3 regions of the Bacillus sp. 1A genome follow, and region 1 is predicted to be linked to each of the others. Evidence: a T-box and tRNA genes for the amino acid it is inferred to sense, from the RefSeq annotation. Region 1 holds a T-box; the other regions hold tRNA genes.
What was found. The T-box of region 1 lies ahead of thrS (threonine--tRNA ligase). A T-box ahead of a tRNA ligase gene usually reads a tRNA of that ligase, here a tRNA-Thr.
Positions count from the first base shown of each region.

Region 2: it has a tRNA-Thr gene. The T-box ahead of thrS (threonine--tRNA ligase) is inferred to sense a tRNA for this amino acid. The anticodon was not compared.
Region 3: it has a tRNA-Thr gene. The T-box ahead of thrS (threonine--tRNA ligase) is inferred to sense a tRNA for this amino acid. The anticodon was not compared.

Region 1 covers NZ_JBQYLZ010000001.1:2,008,265-2,011,513, reverse strand. Annotated here, with positions in the region: gene thrS (threonine--tRNA ligase) at 1-1,363, opposite strand, end outside; T-box leader at 1,411-1,640, opposite strand; gene ytxC (putative sporulation protein YtxC) at 1,672-2,553, opposite strand; gene dnaI (primosomal protein DnaI) at 2,832-3,249, opposite strand, start outside.
Region 2 covers NZ_JBQYLZ010000001.1:428,963-432,211, forward strand. Annotated here, with positions in the region: gene ACUN0F_RS02240 (glycerate kinase) at 1-1,039, opposite strand, end outside; tRNA gene ACUN0F_RS02245 (tRNA-Ala) at 1,156-1,228, opposite strand; tRNA gene ACUN0F_RS02250 (tRNA-Gly) at 1,239-1,310, opposite strand; tRNA gene ACUN0F_RS02255 (tRNA-Lys) at 1,316-1,391, opposite strand; tRNA gene ACUN0F_RS02260 (tRNA-Gln) at 1,397-1,471, opposite strand; tRNA gene ACUN0F_RS02265 (tRNA-Tyr) at 1,537-1,620, opposite strand; tRNA gene ACUN0F_RS02270 (tRNA-Val) at 1,638-1,713, opposite strand; tRNA gene ACUN0F_RS02275 (tRNA-Glu) at 1,719-1,793, opposite strand; tRNA gene ACUN0F_RS02280 (tRNA-Thr) at 1,816-1,888, opposite strand; tRNA gene ACUN0F_RS02285 (tRNA-Asn) at 1,893-1,967, opposite strand; rRNA gene rrf (5S ribosomal RNA) at 1,977-2,092, opposite strand; rRNA gene ACUN0F_RS02295 (23S ribosomal RNA) at 2,141-3,249, opposite strand, start outside.
Region 3 covers NZ_JBQYLZ010000001.1:1,680,500-1,683,748, reverse strand. Annotated here, with positions in the region: gene ACUN0F_RS08510 (L-lactate dehydrogenase) at 1-187, opposite strand, end outside; partial or broken gene ACUN0F_RS08505 (IS4 family transposase) at 652-816, shown strand; tRNA gene ACUN0F_RS08500 (tRNA-Glu) at 928-999, opposite strand; tRNA gene ACUN0F_RS08495 (tRNA-Ser) at 1,005-1,095, opposite strand; tRNA gene ACUN0F_RS08490 (tRNA-Asn) at 1,102-1,176, opposite strand; tRNA gene ACUN0F_RS08485 (tRNA-Ile) at 1,184-1,260, opposite strand; tRNA gene ACUN0F_RS08480 (tRNA-Gly) at 1,271-1,341, opposite strand; tRNA gene ACUN0F_RS08475 (tRNA-Lys) at 1,355-1,430, opposite strand; tRNA gene ACUN0F_RS08470 (tRNA-Thr) at 1,441-1,516, opposite strand; tRNA gene ACUN0F_RS08465 (tRNA-Phe) at 1,531-1,606, opposite strand; tRNA gene ACUN0F_RS08460 (tRNA-Asp) at 1,621-1,696, opposite strand; tRNA gene ACUN0F_RS08455 (tRNA-Met) at 1,700-1,776, opposite strand; tRNA gene ACUN0F_RS08450 (tRNA-Ser) at 1,803-1,895, opposite strand; tRNA gene ACUN0F_RS08445 (tRNA-Ile) at 1,913-1,989, opposite strand; tRNA gene ACUN0F_RS08440 (tRNA-Met) at 1,994-2,070, opposite strand; tRNA gene ACUN0F_RS08435 (tRNA-Ala) at 2,091-2,163, opposite strand; tRNA gene ACUN0F_RS08430 (tRNA-Pro) at 2,178-2,251, opposite strand; tRNA gene ACUN0F_RS08425 (tRNA-Arg) at 2,262-2,335, opposite strand; tRNA gene ACUN0F_RS08420 (tRNA-Leu) at 2,339-2,427, opposite strand; tRNA gene ACUN0F_RS08415 (tRNA-Gly) at 2,444-2,518, opposite strand; tRNA gene ACUN0F_RS08410 (tRNA-Leu) at 2,548-2,628, opposite strand; tRNA gene ACUN0F_RS08405 (tRNA-His) at 2,652-2,727, opposite strand; tRNA gene ACUN0F_RS08400 (tRNA-Thr) at 2,738-2,813, opposite strand; tRNA gene ACUN0F_RS08395 (tRNA-Val) at 2,818-2,893, opposite strand; rRNA gene rrf (5S ribosomal RNA) at 2,898-3,013, opposite strand; rRNA gene ACUN0F_RS08385 (23S ribosomal RNA) at 3,115-3,249, opposite strand, start outside.

The sequences.
Region 1 (3,249 bases):
TAGCTTCTTTTAACATACCTTGTGCTTTTTCCCACATCTCATCATCAGCATAGTACTTTTTAGTATCAGCTGGGTCACGATAAGATAGACGGAATGAATAATTCTCTAAACCGAAATCTTTGTACACTTCTAGAGTTAAGTTTACAACACGTTTTAACTCTTCTTTAATTTGATCTGGGCGAACGAAAATGTGCGCATCGTTTAAAGTCATTCCGCGTACACGTTGTAATCCAGATAATGCTCCAGACATTTCATAGCGGTGCATTGTTCCAAGTTCCGCAATACGGATTGGTAATTCACGGTAGCTGTGAATATCATTTTTATAAACCATCATGTGGTGAGGGCAGTTCATCGGACGAAGAACTAACTCTTCATTATCCATTTTCATTGATGGGAACATACCATCACGGTAGTGATTCCAGTGACCAGAAGTTTCATAAAGCTCTCTGCTTCCTAGTACTGGAGTGTATACGTGATCATAGCCTAAGCTTGCTTCTTTATCAACGATGTAACGCTCGATAATGCGGCGGATAGTTGCACCTTTTGGTAACCAAAGTGGTAAACCTTGTCCTACTTTTTGGCTATTAGTAAATAGTTTTAATTCTTTACCTAATTTACGGTGATCGCGCTCTTTCGCTTCTTCAAGCATACGTAAGTGCTCATCTAATTCTGCTTTCTTAACGAATGCAGTACCGTAAATACGTTGTAGCATTTTATTATTGCTATCGCCGCGCCAGTAAGCACCTGCAACGCTTAATAATTTAAATACTTTAATTTTCCCTGTAGATGGAAGGTGAACACCACGGCAAAGATCGAAGAATTCGCCTTGCTCATAGATTGAAATAACTGCATCTTCTGGAAGATCGTTAATTAAATCTAATTTTAACTCATCGCCGATTTCTTCAAAGCGACGAAGTGCTTCTGCACGTGGCACTTCATGACGAACGATTTCTAAGTTCTCGTTCACAATTTTTTGCATTTCTTTTTCGATTTTCTTGAAGTCTTCAACTGTAATTGCTTCTTCCATATCAATATCGTAGTAGAAGCCATTTTCAATTACTGGACCAATGCCGAGCTCAAGCTTAGCATCTTTATATAAACGTTTTAACGCTTGTGCTAATAGGTGGGCTGTTGAATGGCGTAAAATGTATAAGCCATCTTCAGAATCTAATGTAATAATAGAAACTGCACCATCTTCTTCGATTGGTGTAACAAGATCGATCATCTCATCGTTTAATTTTCCAGCCACAGCTTTTTTCTTTAAGCCTGGGCTAATAGAAGCTGCGATTTCTTCAGTTGTTACGCCTTTTGGAAACTCCTTCACAGCTCCATCAGGGAAAGTAATTTTAACTACATCTGCCATCACTGGTCACTCCTCTTTTTTTCAAAATAAAAAACACTCATCCCGTAAAAAGGGACGAGTGTTGAATTCGTGGTTCCACCCTTGTTCCAATTAACATTATTGTTAATTGCTCAAGTTCAACATAACGGTGTTGTCCGTTAGCAATTACTAGAAAAAACCGTTCACTGCTAAAGTTTAGAGGTGGTAAGTAATAATCCCGTACTAGGAAGCTCACACCCTAAGGCTTCCCTCTCTGAAAATCGTAGAAAACTACTCATGTCCTCATCATGACATTTCAATATATTTCATTTATGTAGGTAATTATATGCTCAAAAACTTAGAAAATCAAGGGCGTTACCTTTATTTTTTAAATTTTTCACATTGCGCTCAAACTCATGTAATCCATGTAATTGGACCCGTTCTTGAAATACATTTCGCAAAGTAATAATCATATTATGGTCTTGTTCTTTCGTATATAAATAAATTTTTTTCGGCGAAATAGAAAGAAGTGGTGCAATTACTTTCGTATCAATATATACATCCTTTTGCTTTAATAATTCCTCGTCTATATATTGGACCAATTTCTCCTGTTTTAAACGTCTACCTTTATCATCATAGAAAATAAAACTTTCATCAAAAATAAGATGCACACAGGACAAACGTGATTTTCGGCTGCGCACTTGTTGCCTTAGCGTCTCAATAAACATTTGATATTCTTGTTCCAACTTATACTCATCAATCGACAATTCAGCAAGCTTAGCTACCATTTCCCTATATGTACGAAGGCGAAAACGAACATATGATGAAAACGAGAACGAAAGCGGATCACAAAGCCAGTTATTTAAAGAAGATTTAATATATGATTCAAATGTGTGACGTGTTAATTCACGAGCAATCCCTTTTCTTCTTCCCTTTAAAATCTCTTGTGCCATATGCAATATTTGATGACACTCTTCCTCTTCTTCATAAAAAAACTTCTCTTTTAAGATTGTATAAATCCACTTATTTTGCTTTACATTCACAATGAAATATACCATTACCGGCAATAAAATCTTTTCAATATAATTCGATTCACATACTGGTATGTGAATCACCACTTTTTGTTCCTGTAAATACACACTCGTTTCCTTATATAACAGTTCCGCTCTTTTCAATAGTTGTCTATATACATGCATAGCATCATTTTTTTCTTCGAAGCAAATTTCAATCACTTTTGTCCCCCCTTTTATCCCTGCTCTAAAGGATTGTATCTATACGTTACAAATCCTATAAGAGTCCGTCCCGCGTGAAGTTCACTCTTAGTAGAATTACATTTCCTATCGTTAGAAAATCCACTCAATATGGCTTGCTAATTTTATATATATTAAGGGAGGGAGAAAAAAATGATACAAGCTACAATGAATTTTCTATAAGAAGTTTTTCGTTTTGCAATTCACCTATTCTGAAAAGTGTTCAAAACGAAAAAAGAGCAAGCTTTTCAGCTTACTCTTTACTTATGACGTCGGTTTTTCCCGCCAATCGGAATTGGCTTCGCTAAATATTTAATTCGTTCCATAATACGTGCTGCTTTCATTTGTTCTGCTTCACCACGCTGTGTATACGTTAAATGATGTTCCAATTCCTTGAAATCAAAGTTAGACGTAAAGAACGTCGGCAAGTTTTCTAACATACGGAATTGCAAAATTGCACCAAGCACATCGTCACGCACAAAGCTTGACATCGCTTCTGCTCCGATATCATCTAGCATTAAAACTTGTACGCGTTTCACCGCATCAATCTTTTCCCCAATCGAATTATCTTGAATCGAACTTTTAATTTCACGTAGAAATTCAGGGAAGTATACGAGCATCGAACTTATTTTCTTTTGAGCAAGTTCATTCGCCATTGCTCCTAACAAATACGTTTTC
Region 2 (3,249 bases), 1.6 Mb from region 1:
TCGCTGTAATACTAAATACTGCATCGATTCCTTTTTCATGAACAGCTGAATAATTCGGAGATACAGATCCTCCAATAGCAATGACAGGAATACGAAAATGCTTTGCACGCTCCGCAACACCTACAGGGGCCTTTCCATATGCTGTTTGTTCATCTATTCTCCCTTCGCCAGTTATAATTAAATCTGCACCTTCTATATGCTTATTAAAATTTGTATAGTCTAATACAATTTCAATTCCTCTCCGCAAGCTTCCCTTTAACACTGCAATAACAGCTGCTCCCATTCCTCCTGCGGCTCCTGCGCCAGGTATTTCAGCTACGTCGCAAGATAAGTATTGTTTAAGGATATTCGCATAATGCTTTAAATTCTCATCCAGCTCTTTCATCATCTCTGCATTCGCACCCTTTTGCCTCCCAAATACGAAAGATGCTCCCCTTATTCCAACTAACGGATTATCTACATCACATGCTGCTTCTATCTTTATATGCATTAAGCGTGCATCCATGCATGAAAAATCAATAGCGACAATCGAATGTAACGTCCCTCCAGATGGCTCTATTACTTCCCCTTTTCCATTTATAAACCTGACCCCTAAAGCTGACAACATACCTGCTCCGCCATCATTTGTAGCACTTCCGCCAAGTCCTAAAATAATGTGCTCAGCTCCTTCGTCTAGCGCATGTAGTATAAGCTCTCCGGTTCCTTTAGTCGTTGTAATAAGTGGGTTTCGCTTTTTAAGCGGAACGTGTTGTAATCCTGATGCTGCTGCCATTTCAATAAACGCTGTCTTTTTATCTTTAGACATACCGTAAAAGGCTTGTACACGTTCTCTAAGCGGTCCTGTCACATGAAGGGGTATCATTCTTCCATCTGTAGCATCCACAAGTGAATCAACCGTTCCTTCACCTCCATCTCCAATTGGTATTTTTACGTACTCTGTTTTAGGAAAAATTGCTCCAAATCCTCTTTCAATAGCTTCACATACTTTTATAGCTTTTAAGCTTTCTTTATATGAATCAGATGCAATAACAACTTTCACAATTATCCCCCATCCTTTATTTTTACATTTTCTTCATTTTAAACGACAAGTATGAAAGTTGTCTTTTTAAATACAAAAAAAGCTTACATCATATGATGTAAGCTTTTTTATTTAGATGGAGCCTAGCGGGATCGAACCGCTGACCTCCTGCGTGCAAGGCAGGCGCTCTCCCAGCTGAGCTAAGGCCCCTTAGTAATAAAGCGGAAGACGGGATTCGAACCCGCGACCCCAACCTTGGCAAGGTTGTATTCTACCACTGAACTACTTCCGCGAAAATGGTGAGCCATGAAGGATTCGAACCTTCGACCCTCTGATTAAAAGTCAGATGCTCTACCAACTGAGCTAATGGCTCGTAAATGGCTGGGCTAGCTGGATTCGAACCAGCGCATGACGGAGTCAAAGTCCGTTGCCTTACCGCTTGGCTATAGCCCATTAATATTTACTAGTATGGTTATCTTTTCAAAAAAATAAACCCTCTCAGGTTATTTTAAAGAAAATGGTGGAGGGGGGCAGATTCGAACTGCCGAACCCGAAGGAGCGGATTTACAGTCCGCCGCGTTTAGCCACTTCGCTACCCCTCCGACATTTAAAATATATATGGTGGAGGATGACGGGATCGAACCGCCGACCCCCTGCTTGTAAGGCAGGTGCTCTCCCAGCTGAGCTAATCCTCCAAAAGTGGTGACCCGTACGGGATTCGAACCCGTGTTACCGCCGTGAAAGGGCGGTGTCTTAACCACTTGACCAACGGGCCAAAAATTTTAAAACTCTTCCCAAGCTTCCAACCGGGCTTGAACCGGTGACCTCTTCCTTACCATGGAAGTGCTCTACCAGCTGAGCTATGGAAGCATAATGGCTCCGCAGGTAGGACTCGAACCTACGACCGATCGGTTAACAGCCGATAGCTCTACCACTGAGCTACTGCGGAATAATAATAGCCTGGCAACGTCCTACTCTCACAGGGACAAGGTCCCAACTACCATCGGCGCTAGAGAGCTTAACTTCCGTGTTCGGTATGGGAACGGGTGTGACCTCTCTGCCATCATCACCAAACTATGAAGGCATATTCCTTCAAAACTAGATAACATTGCTACATATTATATGGTTAAGTCCTCGATCTATTAGTATTCGTCAGCTCCACATGTCACCATGCTTCCACCTCGAACCTATCAACCTGATCATCTTTCAGGGATCTTACTAGCTTACGCTATGGGAAATCTCATCTTGAGGGGGGCTTCATGCTTAGATGCTTTCAGCACTTATCCCTTCCGCACATAGCTACCCAGCTATGCCCTTGGCAGAACAACTGGTACACCAGCGGTGCGTCCATCCCGGTCCTCTCGTACTAAGGACAGCTCCTCTCAAATTTCCTACGCCCACGACGGATAGGGACCGAACTGTCTCACGACGTTCTGAACCCAGCTCGCGTACCGCTTTAATGGGCGAACAGCCCAACCCTTGGGACCGACTACAGCCCCAGGATGCGATGAGCCGACATCGAGGTGCCAAACCTCCCCGTCGATGTGGACTCTTGGGGGAGATAAGCCTGTTATCCCCGGGGTAGCTTTTATCCGTTGAGCGATGGCCCTTCCATGCGGAACCACCGGATCACTAAGCCCGACTTTCGTCCCTGCTCGACTTGTAGGTCTCGCAGTCAAGCTCCCTTATGCCTTTGCACTCTACGAATGATTTCCAACCATTCTGAGGGAACCTTTGGGCGCCTCCGTTACACTTTAGGAGGCGACCGCCCCAGTCAAACTGCCCACCTGACACTGTCTCCCGGGTCGATAAGACCCGTAGGTTAGAATTTCAATACAGTCAGGGCGGTATCCCACCAGCGCCTCCACCGAAGCTAGCGCTCCGGTTTCAATGGCTCCCGCCTATCCTGTACAAACTGTACCAAAATTCAATATCAGGCTACAGTAAAGCTCCACGGGGTCTTTCCGTCCTGTCGCGGGTAACCTGCATCTTCACAGGTACTATAATTTCACCGAGTCTCTGGTTGAGACAGTGCCCAAATCGTTACACCTTTCGTGCGGGTCGGAACTTACCCGACAAGGAATTTCGCTACCTTAGGACCGTTATAGTTACGGCCGCCGTTTACTGGGGCTTCAGTTCAGAGCTTCGCTTACGCTAACCCCTCTCCTTAACCTTCCAGCACCGGGCAGGTGTCAGCCCCTATACTTCGCCTTACGGCTTCGCAGAGACCT
Region 3 (3,249 bases), 330 kb from region 1:
CTTTTGTTGGTGATGGAGAGAATGGTACCGCATGGCTTAAGTCCATTGCTTCCCCTTCTGCTTTTGCTTCATTAACATCTACTAATACGAATTCTTCAGCTACACCTTGGTTGATCATTGAGTAAGCGTAACTACAACCTACAGCTCCTGTTCCTACTAATACTACACGATTGATACCTTTTTTCATGGTAATTTCCCCTCTCTATTGTTCACATATATTTTTTTATGATTGTTTAAGTAATTAATTAAAATACTAATTTAATGTTGTTTAACTTCTTTACATTCATATTGTAGCACGTATTATTGTGAATTACTTCACAAATTATGACCTATTTGTGAACTTTTTCACATAGAGTGTAAAGTTGATGGAATAGGTGTGGAATCCATTTCAATGGAGGCGTTTTCTTTAGATTGTGAAAGGGATTTTCTTACGTTTTTGTCGGTAAGTGAAATTATATCGGCGATTATTTTCATATATCAACGATTTTTAGAATATATCTACCGTAACTCAAAATATATCAACGATTCGACAAGGAATATCGACTTACCGACAAAACTCGACAATAATGACAACATAAAAAAAGCTGTCTCCAGTAGATCACCCCTATTGAGAGACAGCTTCTTCTATATATTATTTATTTTCCACAGTAGCTCCCGGATGTATTTTCATCGGTTTCTCCAAGTGTAGGAGGCTACAGCCATACAGCTGGGGTAAAAGTTCAACTTGAGTATCATTTGTTAGATAGATAGTTCCTTCATATTCATACAGGTCCAAATAAACAACATGATTGTATTTACGGCTCTCTATGTACCCCACTGCAACAGCGAATACTTCATATTTCTTCTATTGCATAAAAAAGCAGACTATCAAAAGTCCACTTTTACACAACAAAAAAGAGATAGCAGATTATGCTATCTCTTTTAGTATGACCCGTACGGGATTCGAACCCGTGTTACCGCCGTGAAAGGGCGGTGTCTTAACCACTTGACCAACGGGCCAATTCTGGCAGAGAAGAAGGGATTCGAACCCTCGCACCGCGTTCGCGATCTACTCCCTTAGCAGGGGAGCCCCTTGAGCCACTTGGGTACTTCTCTATAATATGGCTCCGCAGGTAGGACTCGAACCTACGACCGATCGGTTAACAGCCGATAGCTCTACCACTGAGCTACTGCGGAATAATTATGGTGGGCCTAAATGGACTCGAACCATCGACCTCACGCTTATCAGGCGTGCGCTCTAACCAGCTGAGCTATAGGCCCATAATTGAAAAGCGGGTGAAGAGAATCGAACTCTCGACCAGAGCTTGGAAGGCTCTTGTTTTACCACTAAACTACACCCGCATTAAATTGTAAATGGTGAGCCATGAAGGATTCGAACCTTCGACCCTCTGATTAAAAGTCAGATGCTCTACCAACTGAGCTAATGGCTCATTTTGAAAGTGGTGCCGACTAGAGGACTTGAACCCCCAACCTACTGATTACAAGTCAGTTGCTCTACCAGTTGAGCTAAGTCGGCTTGCGACTTCAAAATGGTGGCTCGGGACGGAATCGAACCGCCGACACGAGGATTTTCAGTCCTCTGCTCTACCGACTGAGCTACCGAGCCTTTATGTAAAAAAATGGCGGTCCCGACCGGGGTCGAACCGGCGATCTCCTGCGTGACAGGCAGGCATGTTAACCACTACACCACGGGACCATTTGGTTGCGGGGACAGGATTTGAACCTGCGACCTTCGGGTTATGAGCCCGACGAGCTACCGTGCTGCTCCACCCCGCGATGATAAAATATTAATTTAGAAAAAATGGAGGAGGTAGAGGGATTCGAACCCCCGCGCGACTCTCGCCGCCTGTCGGTTTTCAAGACCGATCCCTTCAGCCGAACTTGGGTATACCTCCGAGATATAAAGCTTTAGTGGTGGACCTTGTAGGACTCGAACCTACGACCGGACGGTTATGAGCCGTCTGCTCTAACCAGCTGAGCTAAAGGTCCTTTATGGTAGCGGCGGAGGGGATCGAACCCCCGACCTCACGGGTATGAACCGTACGCTCTAGCCAGCTGAGCTACACCGCCATAAAAGATATTAAAATAAGTGGAGCCTAGCGGGATCGAACCGCTGACCTCCTGCGTGCAAGGCAGGCGCTCTCCCAGCTGAGCTAAGGCCCCATGTTTTTGGAAAATCGGGAAGACAGGATTTGAACCTGCGACCCCCTGGTCCCAAACCAGGTGCTCTACCAAGCTGAGCCACTTCCCGTTAATAAAAGCGCGCCCGAGAGGAGTCGAACCCCTAACCTCTTGATCCGTAGTCAAACGCTCTATCCAATTGAGCTACGGGCGCATATGGTGCCGAGGGCGGGGGTCGAACCCGCACGGTGGTCACCCACCGCAGGATTTTAAGTCCTGTGCGTCTGCCTGTTCCGCCACCCCGGCATGTCATATTGAAAATTGGAGCGGAAGACGGGATTCGAACCCGCGACCCCAACCTTGGCAAGGTTGTATTCTACCACTGAACTACTTCCGCAAGACATGTATGAGTTATTTTATTAAAAGTGCGGGTGAAGGGAGTCGAACCCCCACGCCAAAGGCGCTAGATCCTAAGTCTAGTGCGTCTGCCAATTCCGCCACACCCGCATATTAATTATTCAAAGAAAAAATGGGGCGACTGATGGGAATCGAACCCACGAATGCCGGAGCCACAATCCGGTGCGTTAACCACTTCGCCACAACCGCCATGATTTTCTGGTGCCGACTAGAGGACTTGAACCCCCAACCTACTGATTACAAGTCAGTTGCTCTACCAATTGAGCTAAGTCGGCTAAATGGTGGAGGATGACGGGATCGAACCGCCGACCCCCTGCTTGTAAGGCAGGTGCTCTCCCAGCTGAGCTAATCCTCCATTTGCCTGGCAACGTCCTACTCTCACAGGGACAAGGTCCCAACTACCATCGGCGCTAGAGAGCTTAACTTCCGTGTTCGGTATGGGAACGGGTGTGACCTCTCTGCCATTATTACCAGACTGTATTCATTTAAGACAAGAATCATTGTAACTTATTTGACTTTTAAAGTCAACAAGTTTTTTATATTCTTTCAAAACTAGATAACATTGCTTCATATTATATGGTTAAGTCCTCGATCTATTAGTATTCGTCAGCTCCACATGTCACCATGCTTCCACCTCGAACCTATCAACCTGATCATCTTTCAGGGATCTTACTAGCTTACGCTATGGGAAATCTCATCTTGAGGGGGGCT